Regions from separate parts of the Sphingomonas sp. FUKUSWIS1 genome, predicted to be linked through region 2. Evidence: riboswitches for the same ligand, from Rfam matches in the RefSeq annotation. Region 2 holds a riboswitch; the other holds the start of a gene.
The links. Region 2 has a riboswitch for thiamine pyrophosphate ahead of thiC (phosphomethylpyrimidine synthase ThiC). Riboswitches for the same ligand answer to the same signal wherever they lie in the genome.

Region 1 (5,704 bases), on a different contig from region 2:
GCCGTTATGTCGCATCGGCACGCCCATCACCCAAGCCGGTGACCCGTGCAAGCATCACACGACCAACGCCGGGGGAATCGCGACGGCTGGCCCGGGTAGCGGGGTGCGCCGGCGCTGGCGGCACGGGACATGGCGGGGCACTAGGGTATGAAAAAGGGCGCCCCGTTGCCGGAGCGCCCTCTTCTCAGGCCGTGGCCGCAGACGTCAGGCTGTTGCGAAACAGACCTGGCGACGACGAATGCGCAGGGCATCGCATGAAACGAGACATCCCGGCCACCGGAATCCGATCACTGATTCAGAGCCATTTTTCGTTGATGAAGACCGAGTCCTCGGCCTTGAGTTCGCCGTCGAGATCGACCTTCTTCAGCTTCTCGCCGTCGCGGAAGATCGTGACGTTCCGCGTCGATCCGGCGAGCGTCGGACCACCGGCGCGGGCCAGCGCCTGGCGAACCGTCATCCCGGTCTTCAACGGGAAGGATCCGGGCGAATTCACCTGGCCATAGACATAGATGACGGGCGCGACCGGAACGAAGAGCGTGTCCTTCGCCTCGAGCAGCGTCGCCGCGCTCCATTCGCCGCTGAGGTCCGACAGGAGGATACGGTGTTCGACCGGATCGCCGACGCGCTTCAGGATCGCAAAGTCCGCGCTGGTCCCACGCGTGCCGCCCGCGCGGGCGAGCGTCATGCCGACGGTCAGCTGCAGATCGAGCGGATAGATGCCGGGGGTTCCGACCTCGCCGAACACGGTCACCGAACTGCTGACGAACTGCGTGACCTCAACATTGACGACGGGCTTGACGAAATAGCCGCCGCTCCGCAGCCGGGCGGCGATATCCGCGGCCAGTTCACGCGCGGTCTGGTTGCGCACCTGGACCGCGCCGAGGAACGGCAGGGTGATCGTGCCGTCGCTCTTGACGCGCGTCTTGACCACCTGGCCCGGGCCCTGGCCGAAAATCGTCACCTCGACCTCGTCATCGGGGGCCAGGCGATAGCCGTCGTTGGGTACGGCACCCGCCGGCGCGGGTGTCGGGCGCGCGGTTGGTACCTGCGCCCCGGCGGCCGCAGCGGCCATGAGCAACGGCAGAACAAGCGAATGCGCCATGCGGATCTTCATCATCATCCCCTTAGAAACGGGCCGTGACACCCGCCGATGCGGATGTGGCCGTATAGTCGTAAATCGCATTGTCAGCCGTGCGGCGCTGGTGAGCGACGTTCAGGCTGAGCCGTAGCGACCGGTGAAAATCGAATGCATAGCTTCCGCCGACGACGTTCAGCCTGTCCTTGCCGCGTGGTGGCTGAAGCGTGAGCGCCAGATCCTCGCCGCGCGGATCGCGTCGCGCGCGCTGGGCGAACAGCGTGGCGGTGCTACGCGCCGAGAGCAGATAGGACACGTTGAGGTTGTAGCTGTCGGCGATGATATAGGTCGCGCCAAACGAGCTCTGATTCTGCACCGCACGGCGGCCGGAGCCGACGATCGTGAACCGGGGCACCGGGCGTATCGTCACCTGCGCGTCGAACGACGGGCCGCTGAAGGACGGCACGGCCGCGCGCTTGGGGTCGGCATGCGTGATGCCGCCGCCAAGCCGGAAGCTGACGCGCGGCGCGACCGAACGTTCGAAGACCAGCTGGACGTCGGTGATCATCGTCGAATCGTCGATCCCGGTCAGATCCTCGATACCCGGGCGCGCGATCTTCGCAACCGAGCCAATGAGCTGCAGCGTACCGAGGCTGGGCCGCCCATAGCCGATCCCCGCGCGCAGCGCCGACTGGTTCGTGTCCAGAACCTTGCGGCTGCTGTTGGTGAGCGACACGCGGTTGACCCCCACCGCGGGAAAGAAGCCCGCCGCGGCGCGGCAGCTCGCGCCGACGTCATAGACCTGGCGCAAGAAGCTCTCGGTCACCACGGTGTTGGTGTCGCCGAGATCGAACTGCGCGCGTTCGAGCGCCGCGCTGCCGGTCACGCTGCAGGGCGCGCCGACCGGGGTCGTCACGCTCGAAGTCAGGTTGATCCGCTCGCGATCGAGGCCGCTGAACCGGGTGTTGAAATCATAGCCGACCGTGCCGCCGGCGGTGACGCGGGTGCGTCCGAAGATGCGATTCAGGTCGACGGCCAGCGCCGGCGAAACGCGGATATTGTCGCGCGGCCCGCTCCCGCGCGCGTCGTTGAGACGCAGCACGTTGCTGTCATAGACACTGGTGATCACCGGCACGACACGAAACCGGTCGACATTGCCCGCAACGGGCACGCTGACGGGTGTGTTGACGTTGACCGTCTGTGCCTGCGCACCGCTCACCAAACCGCCAGTCATGGCCGCCGCGAGCGCGACCTTGCCGATCCGTGCAGTTCGCTCGTCTCGAGCCCTTCGCATTGTTTCCCGTCATGTTTTCAATTGCTACCCGCATGATGCGCGGTCGCATTTCGTCCTTCGAGCTATTCCGGCGCTTGTCAAATCTCGACTCGCGGCACCGGGCCCAAGGGCACCGCGTCTCGATAAGTGAAAAGCGCGATCAGGTCGAGTGACGGCGTCGCACGGTGCTGTCCCTTGATCGTACACCGGGTCGCGACGATTCGGGTGTCAGGCCTCGGCGATCAGGCTGAGAACGTCGCCGATCAGGCGTCGCATCGCGTCGCGCGCACCATCGGCATCGCGCGCGGCGATCGCGACGGCGACCGCGGCATGGTCGGCGATGTTCGCGCTGCGCCCCTTGATCCGGTTGGTGAAGCGGATCGAGGTGCGAAGCGCGGTTTCGACCACCGACTGGAACTGTGCGTAGAAGGGGTTGCGCGACGCGCGCAGGACGGCGACGTGGAACGCGATGTCCGCGTCGAGCGGATCGTCATAGCTGCGCTCCGCAGCGGCCATCCGCGCCAGCCCCGCCTCGATCGCGACGATGTCCTGTTCGGTGTGATACAGCGCCGCGAGCGCCGCCGCTTCAGGCTCGATCCCGATCCGCAACTGGTTGAACTGCTGCAGCAGCTCGACCGAAAATTTGCGGTCGAGCAGCCAGCGCAGCACATCGGTGTCGAACAGGTTCCAGCTGCTCGATGGCTGGACGATCGTGCCCTGTCGCGGCCGCGCGCTGACCAGTCCCTTGGCGGTCAGCATCTTGACCGCCTCACGGGTCACCGATCGGCTGACGCCATGCGCCACCGCGATCTCCGCCTCGGTGGGGAAGGGCCGATCCGTATATTGGCCGGTCACGATGGCCTTGCCGAGCAGGTCGAGCATGCCATGCGTAAGGTTCCGTCCCAGATCCCGATTCTCCAGGGCAACGACGTCGGTCAGCACACGCTCCATAAAGCCTGTGTGGCGCAAACCGGTCCGGCTGTCACCCACTGCAAGCAACTGGGCGGGGTGGATTGTCATATAATTCTGTCGCGCGTGTGCCGGGAAGGCGCTGCGGAAGGGCGAACGGGCAATAACGCTATCGCCGGCGGACCGAACCGCCTAGACGGCGCGCTCCCCGGGGGGCCGCTGACGCGCGGCTGAGAGGTGGGCTGCAGCCCATGACCCGCTGAACCTGATCCGGTTGATACCGGCGTAGGGAGGGCTGGCGGCGCGTCCGTCGTCCCTCCGTGTGGAGTGGACGCAAGACCGTGATGATCCTTCGATTTGACCTGATGACGGGCCGGCCGCCCCGTGTTGCATGCAGCGCGCTGGCAGCGGCACTTGCTGCTGTGGTGGCCTTCGCCCCCGCCGGCGCGCAGACGCGGGCGGATGCGCGGGACGGCGCCGACCCGGTCGATATCCGCGTCGTCGGTCTTCTCGATCCCGAGGGGCTGCTCCCCGACCAGACGGTGCCCAAGTCCGAGAGCGCGATCGCCGCGGCGTTCATCACCAAGCAGGCGCCGACGCTCAACGCGTTCCAGCTGGTCAATCTCCTGCCCGGCGCGACCGTCGCGTCGAGTGATCCTTACGGTCTGTCGACCAGTTCGAGCCTGACGTTGCGCGGGCTGGGGCAGGACGAGATCGGCGTGACGATGGAGGGCGCGCCGCAGAACGACATTGGCTATTATTACGCCTATCCCTCGCAGTTCGCTGATACCGAGAATCTGCAGCGCATCGCGCTGGCGCAGGGCGCGGTCGATATCGCGTCGCCGACGCTGGGCGGTGCGGGCGGGTCGCTGTCGCTCTGGCTCGACGATCCGAGTGCGGCGCCGCGCGGGCTCGTTGACCTGTCGATCGGATCCTATGCGGCGCGGCGCGGCTTCGTCCGGCTCGATAGCGGACGGATCGGCCAGACGGGGCTGCGGGCCTTCGTCTCTTATTCGAACACGCGCGCGAACAACTGGCGCGGTGCCGGCCATGACACGCGCCAGCATGTCGATGCCAAGCTGCTCGGCGAATGGGGCAACGGCAACCGCGCGAGCCTGGCGCTGTCGTTCAACGACGCGAACTCGTCGACCTATCGCAGCCCGACGCTCGCCGAATGGCGCGCGCAGGGACGCGATTTCAACTTCGATGCGCGGTACAGCGCGGGCAACACCAATTACTGGCGGCTGTACCGCGCGCCGTTCCGCAACCTCTATGCGTCGGCGCCGGTGCATCTGGCGCTGGGCGCAGGGGTAACGCTCGACAGCACCAGCTATCTGCAGTTCGGCTACGGCAATTCGCCCTATGGGACGCAGCTCGGCACGACCGGCAATTTCCTCGGCATCGAGCCGCTCGCCGATCCGATCGCGCTGCCGGGTGCGGTCGACGGGGTCGCGACGGTGCTGGGCAATTATACCGGCGACCAGCGCCGCGTGGGCACGGTCAACACGCTGACAATCGAGCGCGGCATCCACCGGCTGACCGCGGGGCTGTGGTTCGATCACGGCACCGACCGCGTCGTCCAGTCCTACACCGCGGTCGGCGCCGACGGCGCACCGGCCGATCGCTGGGGGTATCGCGCAAAGGCGATCCGGACCGCGGACGGCCGGTTGCTCGCCTATGAGAACCAGCGGACCGTGACGGTGACCAAGGCGGCGTTCCTGGCCGACCATGTCACGCTGACCCCGCGTCTTGCGGTCGATATCGGGTTCAAGGGCGTCAACGTGCTGCGCAGCGGGCGCAACTACCTGCCCGGGCCGCAGGACCGCGTCCGCCTCGACAGCTTCGCCGCGCTGCCGCGGGCGGCGGTGCATTACGAGATCGACGACCGGCAGCAGCTGTTCGCCAACATCACGACGAACTTCCGCACGCCGAACGAGTTCACGCTCTACGACAGCTATGCGGGCGGTGCGCTGGTCAGCGCGGGGACGACCGCGCTGAAGAACGAATATGCGGTCTCGCAGGAGCTGGGCTATCGCTATATCGGTACAGCGCTGTCCGCATCGGTGACGGGGTTCCATTATGATTTCCGAAACCGCCAGCTGGCGACGGTCATCAATAGCGGCGGCGCGCTGGTCAATTCGACGCTGAATGCCGGGGGGCAGAGCTCCTACGGGATCGATGCCGAGATCGATTACCGCCCGGCGCGCGGCGTCAGCGTCTATGTCTCGGGCGAATATCTGCGCGCGCGGATCAGCGACGACTTGCCGGTCGGCGACGACTATCTGCCGACCCGCGGCCGGCATGCGGTCTCGAGCCCGACCGTCCAGGTCGGTGGCGGCGGGACCTATGACGACGGACGGTTGTTCGGCAGTGTCGCGGTCAAATATGTCGGCCGGCAATATGCGACGTTCGTCAACGACGAGAGCATTAAGGGCTATGCGACGCTC
Region 2 (7,686 bases):
TGGTCTTCGCCGGCATCGCGATCAGCGCAGCGACGCCGATCATCCCGATCGCGTGATCCGGCCTGACTGCGGAAACTGCATCATGCTTCATCACCTCCATCGCGGCCAATACCGGCCCGACCGCCTGCGGGACAGCGGCCTGCTCGTCGGCATCGTCGCCTTCTCGACCACCGTCCTGCTGATCGCGACTCACGCCGCAGCGTTCGCCTGATCGGCAGCGCGGGGGATCCCTGCCCGCCAGGCGCGGGTCGCGGTCAGGCCAGCATGGCCGAAGAAGCGGGGCCGACGGGCGCGGCCTCCTCGCGCGAATAGGTCCCGATCAGCAACCCCGCCGCGAGCACATGTCCCGACATCGCCTCGACCAGCGCGGTGCGGCCCGGTGACACGCCTGGATCGCCCAGCGCCGCATCGAGCGCGAACAGCTGGAAGGCGTAGCGATGTTCGCCATGCCCGGTCGGCGGATCGGGCGGCAGCCAGCCTTCGCGCAGATATGAATTGCGCCCGACATCGCCGTCGGGCGTCCCTGCGCCGTCGGCCGCGATCGCACCTTCGGCCAGTCGCAGCCCATCGGCAGCGATATGCCAGACGATCGCGTGAACCAGCGGTTGCGGCGTCGGCGCATCCGCATCCTCGACGATCAGCGCGAGCGCGGCGGTGCCCGCAGGTGGCACGCTCCAGACCAGCGGCGGCGACACCCCGTCACCATCGGCGGTGAACCGCGGCGGCAACCGCCCCTCATGCGCAAAGGCGGGGCTGGTCAGGTCGAGCGTCGCGAACCCCGTGCCGGCCTGCGCGCCCGACCCGAGACCGGACCGGGCGATCACCAACGCGTCGGCACCAGCGCGCAATCCTTTAAGTGCGTGGCCGAGCCAGGCAGGCATGTGTTCAAGCATCGTTACCCTCCGAAGGACAGGCGCCAGGGCGCAGGACCGGTGCGCCATCGGCATACCAGCGGCTCTGATCGCGCATCGTGCCGGCATCGTGATAACAGGCCTGCGCTGTCCCACCCGCCGGATCGATCGCGACCATCCAGTTGTGATCGCCGCAGTTATGTGCCTCGCACCCCCAGGAGGCGATGCGCCGGCCCCGTTGGAAGATCGGCGTCTGCGGTCCCGAGCGTCCGCGGATCAGCGACCGCAGCCGGGCATCGTCGACCACCGCGAGCAACCCGCCGGCCACCTCGGTGCGATCGAAGAAATCGACGCCATCGACCGCGTCATGCGGGTATTTGCCGACATAGGCGGTGAGCGGCGTGGTCTGCGCCTGCCCCGCCACGGGGGTCGGCGTCCGCGTGGCAGGCGGCGTGAAGTTGGCGACCGCAGCGGTCTGCTGGGGATCGTCGCCCGCACTGCAGCCTGACACGGCCATGGCAAGCATTGCCATCCCCGCACGCAGCGACAGGGTGATCGGCGCAGCCCCGGATCCGATATGCATCGCAGCCCCCTCATGGTCTTTTCATCCCAACGCGCCGACCGGGCTGAGGTTGCCCGCGATGCCGGCGCTGCCGGGGCGACTCGACGATCCGAATCTACGGGTATGCGCGAGTGCAAGCGTGTATCGTCGCCGTCCCGGGGCGCTCCGCCCCGCCGGAAGGGCAGCATCATGGCCAAGAGCCAGAAGAAATCGAACAAGGAAGTCCGCAAGCCCAAGGCCGAGAAGGAGCCCAAGGCGAACGCGTCGAACCCGACGACCAAGGGCAAGCCCGTCGAGATGACGACGCTCAAGTGATCCGGCACGAAACAGGACGATGACGATGGCGGACGACGATTACGTCTATGACGAGGCCAGCGGCGAATGGGTCGCCGCCGACGCCGCATCCACGACCCGCGCGGCGGACGACGACACGGTCGTGGTCCGCGACTCGGTCGGCAACGTGCTGGCGGACGGCGACCAGGTGACGCTGATCAAGGACCTGACCGTCAAGGGCGCGGGCCAGACGCTCAAGCGCGGCACGCTGATCAAGGCGATCCGCCTGACCGGTGACGCGCAGGAGATCGACTGTCGCTATGAGGGGATCAAGGGTCTGGTGCTGCGCGCGGAGTTCGTGCGCAAGCGGTAACGGACGCACCCCCTGATCCTCCCCCTGCCGGGGGAGGAGTTCGGGATGTGGCGGATCAGACGTCCGCGGGGAGGTAGATCTCGCTGCCCTTCTCGCGGAACCTCTCGCTCATTTCAGCCATGCCCTTTTCTGCGTCGGCATGCGCACCCTTGGCGAAGATCGCGCGGTTGGCGTCGGTCTGATCGATATCGGCCGCTAGGAACGTGTCGGCGGGGCCGTTCTGTTTGGCGGCGAAGTCACGCACCTCCTGCGTGATCTTCATCGAGCAGAATTTCGGACCGCACATCGAGCAGAAATGCGCGGTCTTGGCGCCTTCTGCGGGGAGCGTCTGGTCGTGATATTGCTCGGCCGTATCGGGGTCGAGGCTCAGGTTGAACTGGTCGCGCCAGCGGAACTCGAAGCGCGCGCGGCTCAGCGCGTCGTCGCGCATCTGCGCGGCAGGGTGACCCTTGGCGAGGTCGGCGGCGTGTGCGGCGAGCTTGTAGGTGACGACGCCGACCTTCACGTCGTCGCGGTCGGGCAAGCCCAGATGCTCCTTGGGCGTGACGTAGCAAAGCATCGCGGTGCCGTACCAGCCGATCTGCGCCGCGCCGATGCCGCTGGTGATATGGTCATAACCCGGCGCGATGTCGGTGGTGAGCGGCCCCAAGGTATAGAAGGGCGCCTCGCCGCAGACCTCGAGCTGCTTTTCCATATTCTCCTTGATCTTGTGCATCGGCACATGGCCGGGGCCCTCGATCATAACCTGGACGTCGCTCTTCCATGCGCGGTGCGTGAGTTCACCGAGCGTGTAGAGCTCGCTGAACTGCGCCTCGTCGTTCGCGTCGGCGATGCTGCCGGGGCGCAGCCCGTCGCCGAGCGAATAGGCGATGTCATACGCCTTCATGATCTCGGTGATCTCGTCGAAGCGCTCGTAGAGGAAGCTCTCCTTGTGGTGGCTGAGGCACCATTTCGCCATGATCGAGCCGCCGCGCGAGACGATGCCGGTGACCCGCTTGGCGGTCATCGGGATATAGGCGAGGCGCACGCCGGCGTGGATCGTGAAGTAATCCACGCCCTGCTCCGCCTGTTCGATCAGCGTGTCGCGGAAGATCTCCCAAGTCAGATCCTCGGCGACGCCGCCGACCTTCTCGAGTGCCTGATAGATCGGCACGGTGCCGATCGGCACGGGGCTGTTGCGCAGGATCCATTCGCGCGTGTCGTGGATGTTGCGGCCGGTGCTCAGGTCCATCACCGTGTCCGCGCCCCAGCGGATCGACCAGACGAGCTTGTCGACCTCGGCGGCGACGTTCGACGCGACCGCCGAATTGCCGATATTGGCGTTGATCTTGACCAGGAAGTTGCGGCCGATCGCCATCGGCTCGGATTCGGGGTGGTTGACGTTGTTGGGGATGATCGCGCGGCCGCGCGCGACCTCGTCGCGGACGAACTCGGGGGTGACGAAGTCGGGGATCGACGCACCGAAGCTCTCGCCGTCGCGCTTATACTCTTTCAGCATCGCGCGGCCGAGATTCTCCCGCGTCGCGACATATTCCATCTCGGGCGTGATGATGCCACGGCGTGCGTAATGCATCTGGCTGACATTGGCGCCAGCCCTGGCGCGCAACGGGCGCTTGATGCTGCCGGGAAATTGCGGGACGCCGCCCGAGCGGTCGGGGCCGAGCTGGCCATTATCCTCGGGCCGGACCGCGCGCGCGTCGTAACTCTCGACGTCGCCGCGCGCCTCGATCCACTGGCGGCGGAGTTGCGGCAGGCCGGCGTTGATGTCGATCGTCGCCCTGGGGTCGGTGTACGGACCGCTGGTGTCGTAGACGCGCAAGGGCGGCTCGGAGCAGCTGGGGTCGAGCACGATCTCGCGCATCGCGACGCGGACGTCGGGGCTGGAGGGCACCGCGACATGGATCTTCCGCGAGCCGCGGATCGGGCCGGTGGTGACGCCGATGTCGGCGGTCGGGATGCGGGGATCGTAATCGGCCATGCGCTTGCTCCTAAAGGTCTCGGAGCAAGGCATGCGGTTCTGTGGCGACCGCTCCCTCCCTCCGCCGGTATCAACCGGATCAGGTTCAGCGGGTCGAAGGCTCCTGCCTTCCTCTCAAGCGCGGATCGGCGCTCCCCCGGGGTAGGGCGAGCATAGGCGCAACGGACGGGGGCGCAAACGGAAAAACCCCGCACGGCCGGGCCGCACGGGGTTTCGGATCGATCGGCGGGTTGCGATCAGAAGGTGTAGGTCAGGCCCACCGCGCCGAGCCACTGGTCGGCATCGCCGACGTCCGCGACGATCGGGCTGTCCTTGTACTTGCCGAGCATGCGGCCGTAGAGCACCCCTGCGCCGACGCCGAAGCCGCGGCGCAGATCGCCCGACAGGCTCTGCAAAGCAAACGCGGAGACGTTGACCCGGCGGAAGCCGCTGTCGTTGATGTCATAGGTGCGCAGACCGCTGTTGATCGTGCCGATCGGCGTGACCGCGGCATAGGTCCGGCCAAAGCCCTTGCCTGCATAATCCGCCGACAGGCCGAAGGCGACCAGGGTGCGGACCGACAGCGGCGTCGTGTAGTTGACCTGCGGGGTGATGACATAGCTGTCGTGCGTGCCCGACACGTCGTGGATATAGGCGACACGCGCGGTCAGCGTGTCGTATTCGCTGGTGATGACGCCGGTCTTGCCGATGCCGACAAAGCCGCCGACTTCATAGGCCGTGTCGATCTTGCCGAGCGCGCGGACCTGCCGGTTGTCGACCCGGCCCGTGCGATCGGTGCGGACGGCGGCGATAACGCCGACTTCGTAGTTGATCCCGACCGACCCCGTATTGGGGATCAGGTTCACATAGAGCTGCGTACCGCGCGTAAAGAAGTCATGCCCGCGGACCGTACCGATCGCGACCGCGCCGGGGGTGAAGCTGTTGCTGTCCGCACCTTCGTAATCGGGAAGCGACGCGACGCCGAGCCCCAGCGTGATGCGGTTGTTGTCGGCGGGATCGGTGATTGGCGGGGTCGGATTGGGATCCGTCTGCGCAAGTGCCGGCGTGGCGAGGGCGACTGCCGCGGTTGCGGCAGTCAGAACGAGTGAGAATGCGCGCAAGGACGGGCTCCGGACAAAAAGGTTCCACCGCGCAACGCGGGGCAACCCCATTCGGTCCGTTGCAATCCGTCAGAAGATGTAACGCATCCTGACCTGTTGCATTTCAGCATCACCGACGAGCATGAACCGTGCCGCGGAAAAGCGAGGCGGTCCGAAGCGTACCGCCGCGTTGTTCGAGAAGCCATAGCCCTCGCGCGGGATGCCCGCGATCGTGTCGAGCTTGGAATTGCTGTTCTCGTCATGGATGATCGCCAGCGCATAGCCGCGCTGCGGCAGGCCCGGAAAGCTCGTCGTCCGGACCGCGGCGGGCAGGGTCCGGGTCAGCGCCTTGGCATCGTCGACACAGGCGGGGAAATTATCGGGGTCGGCGGTCAGACAGATACGGATCAAGCCCTTGGCCGAGCGAAGATTGTCGACCTCGACGTCAAGCCGCGTGACCGGGCTCGCCGCCGCCAGAACGGCCCAGAGCGCCGCCGCGGCCAGCACGCGCGGCAGCCTTGGCATGCGATCTGCGGACATCGCCGAGCTCCCGGTCGGTGCCGCAGAGCCGATCCCAGAACCGGAAAATGAGCTCATAATTGCACCTGTATCGTTCATGATGTGGCTGATGGTGGCTGGCCGTGATCAGCCATGTCCCCAATGCTCCCCTCCACATGAACCGGGGAAAAACCTCCCGGCCCATCGGATTGGCCCCCTCCATAACGGTCATGACCGTCAGAGCCAAACCGAGCGCACCGCCAGGGTCGGAATCGCAATGACCCGTAGCGGAATTATCACAGCGCCGGGACCGGATCGAACGCCGTTGCCATTCAGACCCTCGGTCGACCACGCCCGGCCGGTGCTCCACCTGTTTGCACTGACTCTAGTCTATCGCCCCCGCAAAATGATCGAAACCGGCGGCATCCGGGTACGCGGCTGCAAAGCACGACGGCCTGTGCGCCTGCAAACCAAACGCCGCCCCATTCTATGTCGGAACACCGGATCCTCATCATATCTTTATCGATTTTACAGAATTCAGCGCCACGAATTCATCTATCGAACTTTATTTGACGCCTCCCAATGTGATATTTTTTTTCAGGTCAACAGATTTGAGACCCTGATAGCAGAACATTGCTCCATTACGACGATATCGCCCGTTTGAAAGTCCGACGCCATGTCAGAGACAGGCCATCTCGATACTATAAATTTAGGAGATGAGGATATGGCAACCATCAACATCATGATTGCTGTGGATGTGGAAACAGCTCAGTCGACGGCCAGTGGCCAGACCATCACCCAAGGTCTGTATATGATCGACACGACGGGCTATGAAGGCACGTCCGAGGGTGGCAACGAGTTGACGACGCCGTGCAATGCCGGTGACGTCTTGGTGTGGACCGTCTATCCCATCAATCCCGCCGATAATATCGCAATCACCGGGTTTACCGGTCAATGCACGCAGAACCCGCCGAATAGTGTATTCCAGAAGCTTGAAAAACAGACGACGCCCGCGGGCGTTATCTATTGGACCTGTGTGATCAACAACGGCACAGCAACGGGGTCCTACCAGTACAGCGTCGTCTTCTCGATGTCGGGCAAGACTTACAGCTATGACCCGTTCATCAAGGTCCCGGCGAACTGATCGCCAGCGCGTAAACATGGGCATGTGCGCTCCCGGCTGATCCGGAAAAGAGCGCGCGCCGCACATGGTGCCGGGCAGCAGCGACGACTTGCGGCTGCCCGGTACCGCAAAAGCCCGCGCAGTTCCTCGGCCAGCATCGCTTGACCTGTCCGCTGAGCGTCCGGAACCCAAGTCAGGCGCGTCGGTCGAGGATCAGGATCGGCGCGTCACGATAACGACCCTCGATGCGCAGGCGGTAGCCGAGGCGCTCGGCGAGGCGGAGCGAGGGCGCGTTGCTTGGGTCGATGATGCAGGTCGTGGCGGCGATGCGCGGGTCGGCCCAGGCCAGGACCGCCGCCATCGCCTCCGATGCATAGCCCTGCCCCTGCGCGTCGCCGGTCAGCGTCCAGCCCATTTCGGGGCCGATCGCACCGGGACCGTCGATCGGCGGCAGGATCGCGCGCCGCGCTTCGATCAACCCCATCTCGCCGATCAGTCGGCCGGTCACAGTCTCGCGCACGATCCAGCTGCCATAGCCGAACGCGGTCCACTGCCCGATCGATCGGAGCAACCGGATCCACACCTCCTCGCGACTGCGTGGCGTGCCGCCGATCATCGCATAGACGCGGGCGTCGGCCCACATCGCGGCGCAGTCGTCGAGATCGGCAAGGACATGGCCGGTCAGCGTCAGGCGCGCCGTGGCCAGCGTCGGGGCCTGGGGGTGGCGGGGACCGGGATCGCTGGCGTGCGGTGCTGGCGAAGCGTCGGTCGGGTGTGAGGGGGGCATGGCGGCTCCGGATCTGGCATGGACATAGTGGCGGAGATGGCGGCGGCGCGCCATGCCCGACCTGACGTCCCCCGTCCCTTCGCGTCCGTCACGTGGTGGCAGCGGAAGGCGATGACGTGCGGGGGATCGTCTCGGTGGCGGAAGAGGCCGCCGGGCCGGCAA

Region 1: it holds a riboswitch for thiamine pyrophosphate, as region 2 does, so the genes downstream of both, sphsw_RS17800 (TonB-dependent receptor) here and thiC (phosphomethylpyrimidine synthase ThiC) in region 2, are expected to answer to the same signal.

What each region holds. Positions count from the first base shown of each region.
Region 1 is NZ_JPJC01000281.1:826-6,529, reverse strand. It holds partial or broken gene sphsw_RS20700 (cellulase family glycosylhydrolase) at 1-27, opposite strand, end outside; gene sphsw_RS17820 (SLBB domain-containing protein) at 296-1,114, opposite strand; gene sphsw_RS17815 (outer membrane beta-barrel protein) at 1,125-2,309, opposite strand; gene sphsw_RS17805 (FadR/GntR family transcriptional regulator) at 2,577-3,299, opposite strand; TPP riboswitch at 3,464-3,552, shown strand; partial or broken gene sphsw_RS17800 (TonB-dependent receptor) at 3,623-5,704, shown strand, end outside.
Region 2 is NZ_JPJC01000029.1:22,815-30,500, reverse strand. It holds gene sphsw_RS20740 (hypothetical protein) at 83-211, shown strand; gene sphsw_RS02970 (YbhB/YbcL family Raf kinase inhibitor-like protein) at 255-893, opposite strand; gene sphsw_RS02965 (hypothetical protein) at 886-1,434, opposite strand; gene sphsw_RS20735 (hypothetical protein) at 1,603-1,728, shown strand; gene sphsw_RS02960 (alkylphosphonate utilization protein) at 1,754-2,059, shown strand; gene thiC (phosphomethylpyrimidine synthase ThiC) at 2,115-4,037, opposite strand; TPP riboswitch at 4,077-4,184, opposite strand; gene sphsw_RS02950 (MipA/OmpV family protein) at 4,274-5,137, opposite strand; gene sphsw_RS02945 (DUF2141 domain-containing protein) at 5,207-5,656, opposite strand; partial or broken gene sphsw_RS18595 (sterol desaturase family protein) at 5,562-5,920, opposite strand; gene sphsw_RS18225 (hypothetical protein) at 6,339-6,758, shown strand; gene sphsw_RS02935 (GNAT family N-acetyltransferase) at 6,931-7,524, opposite strand.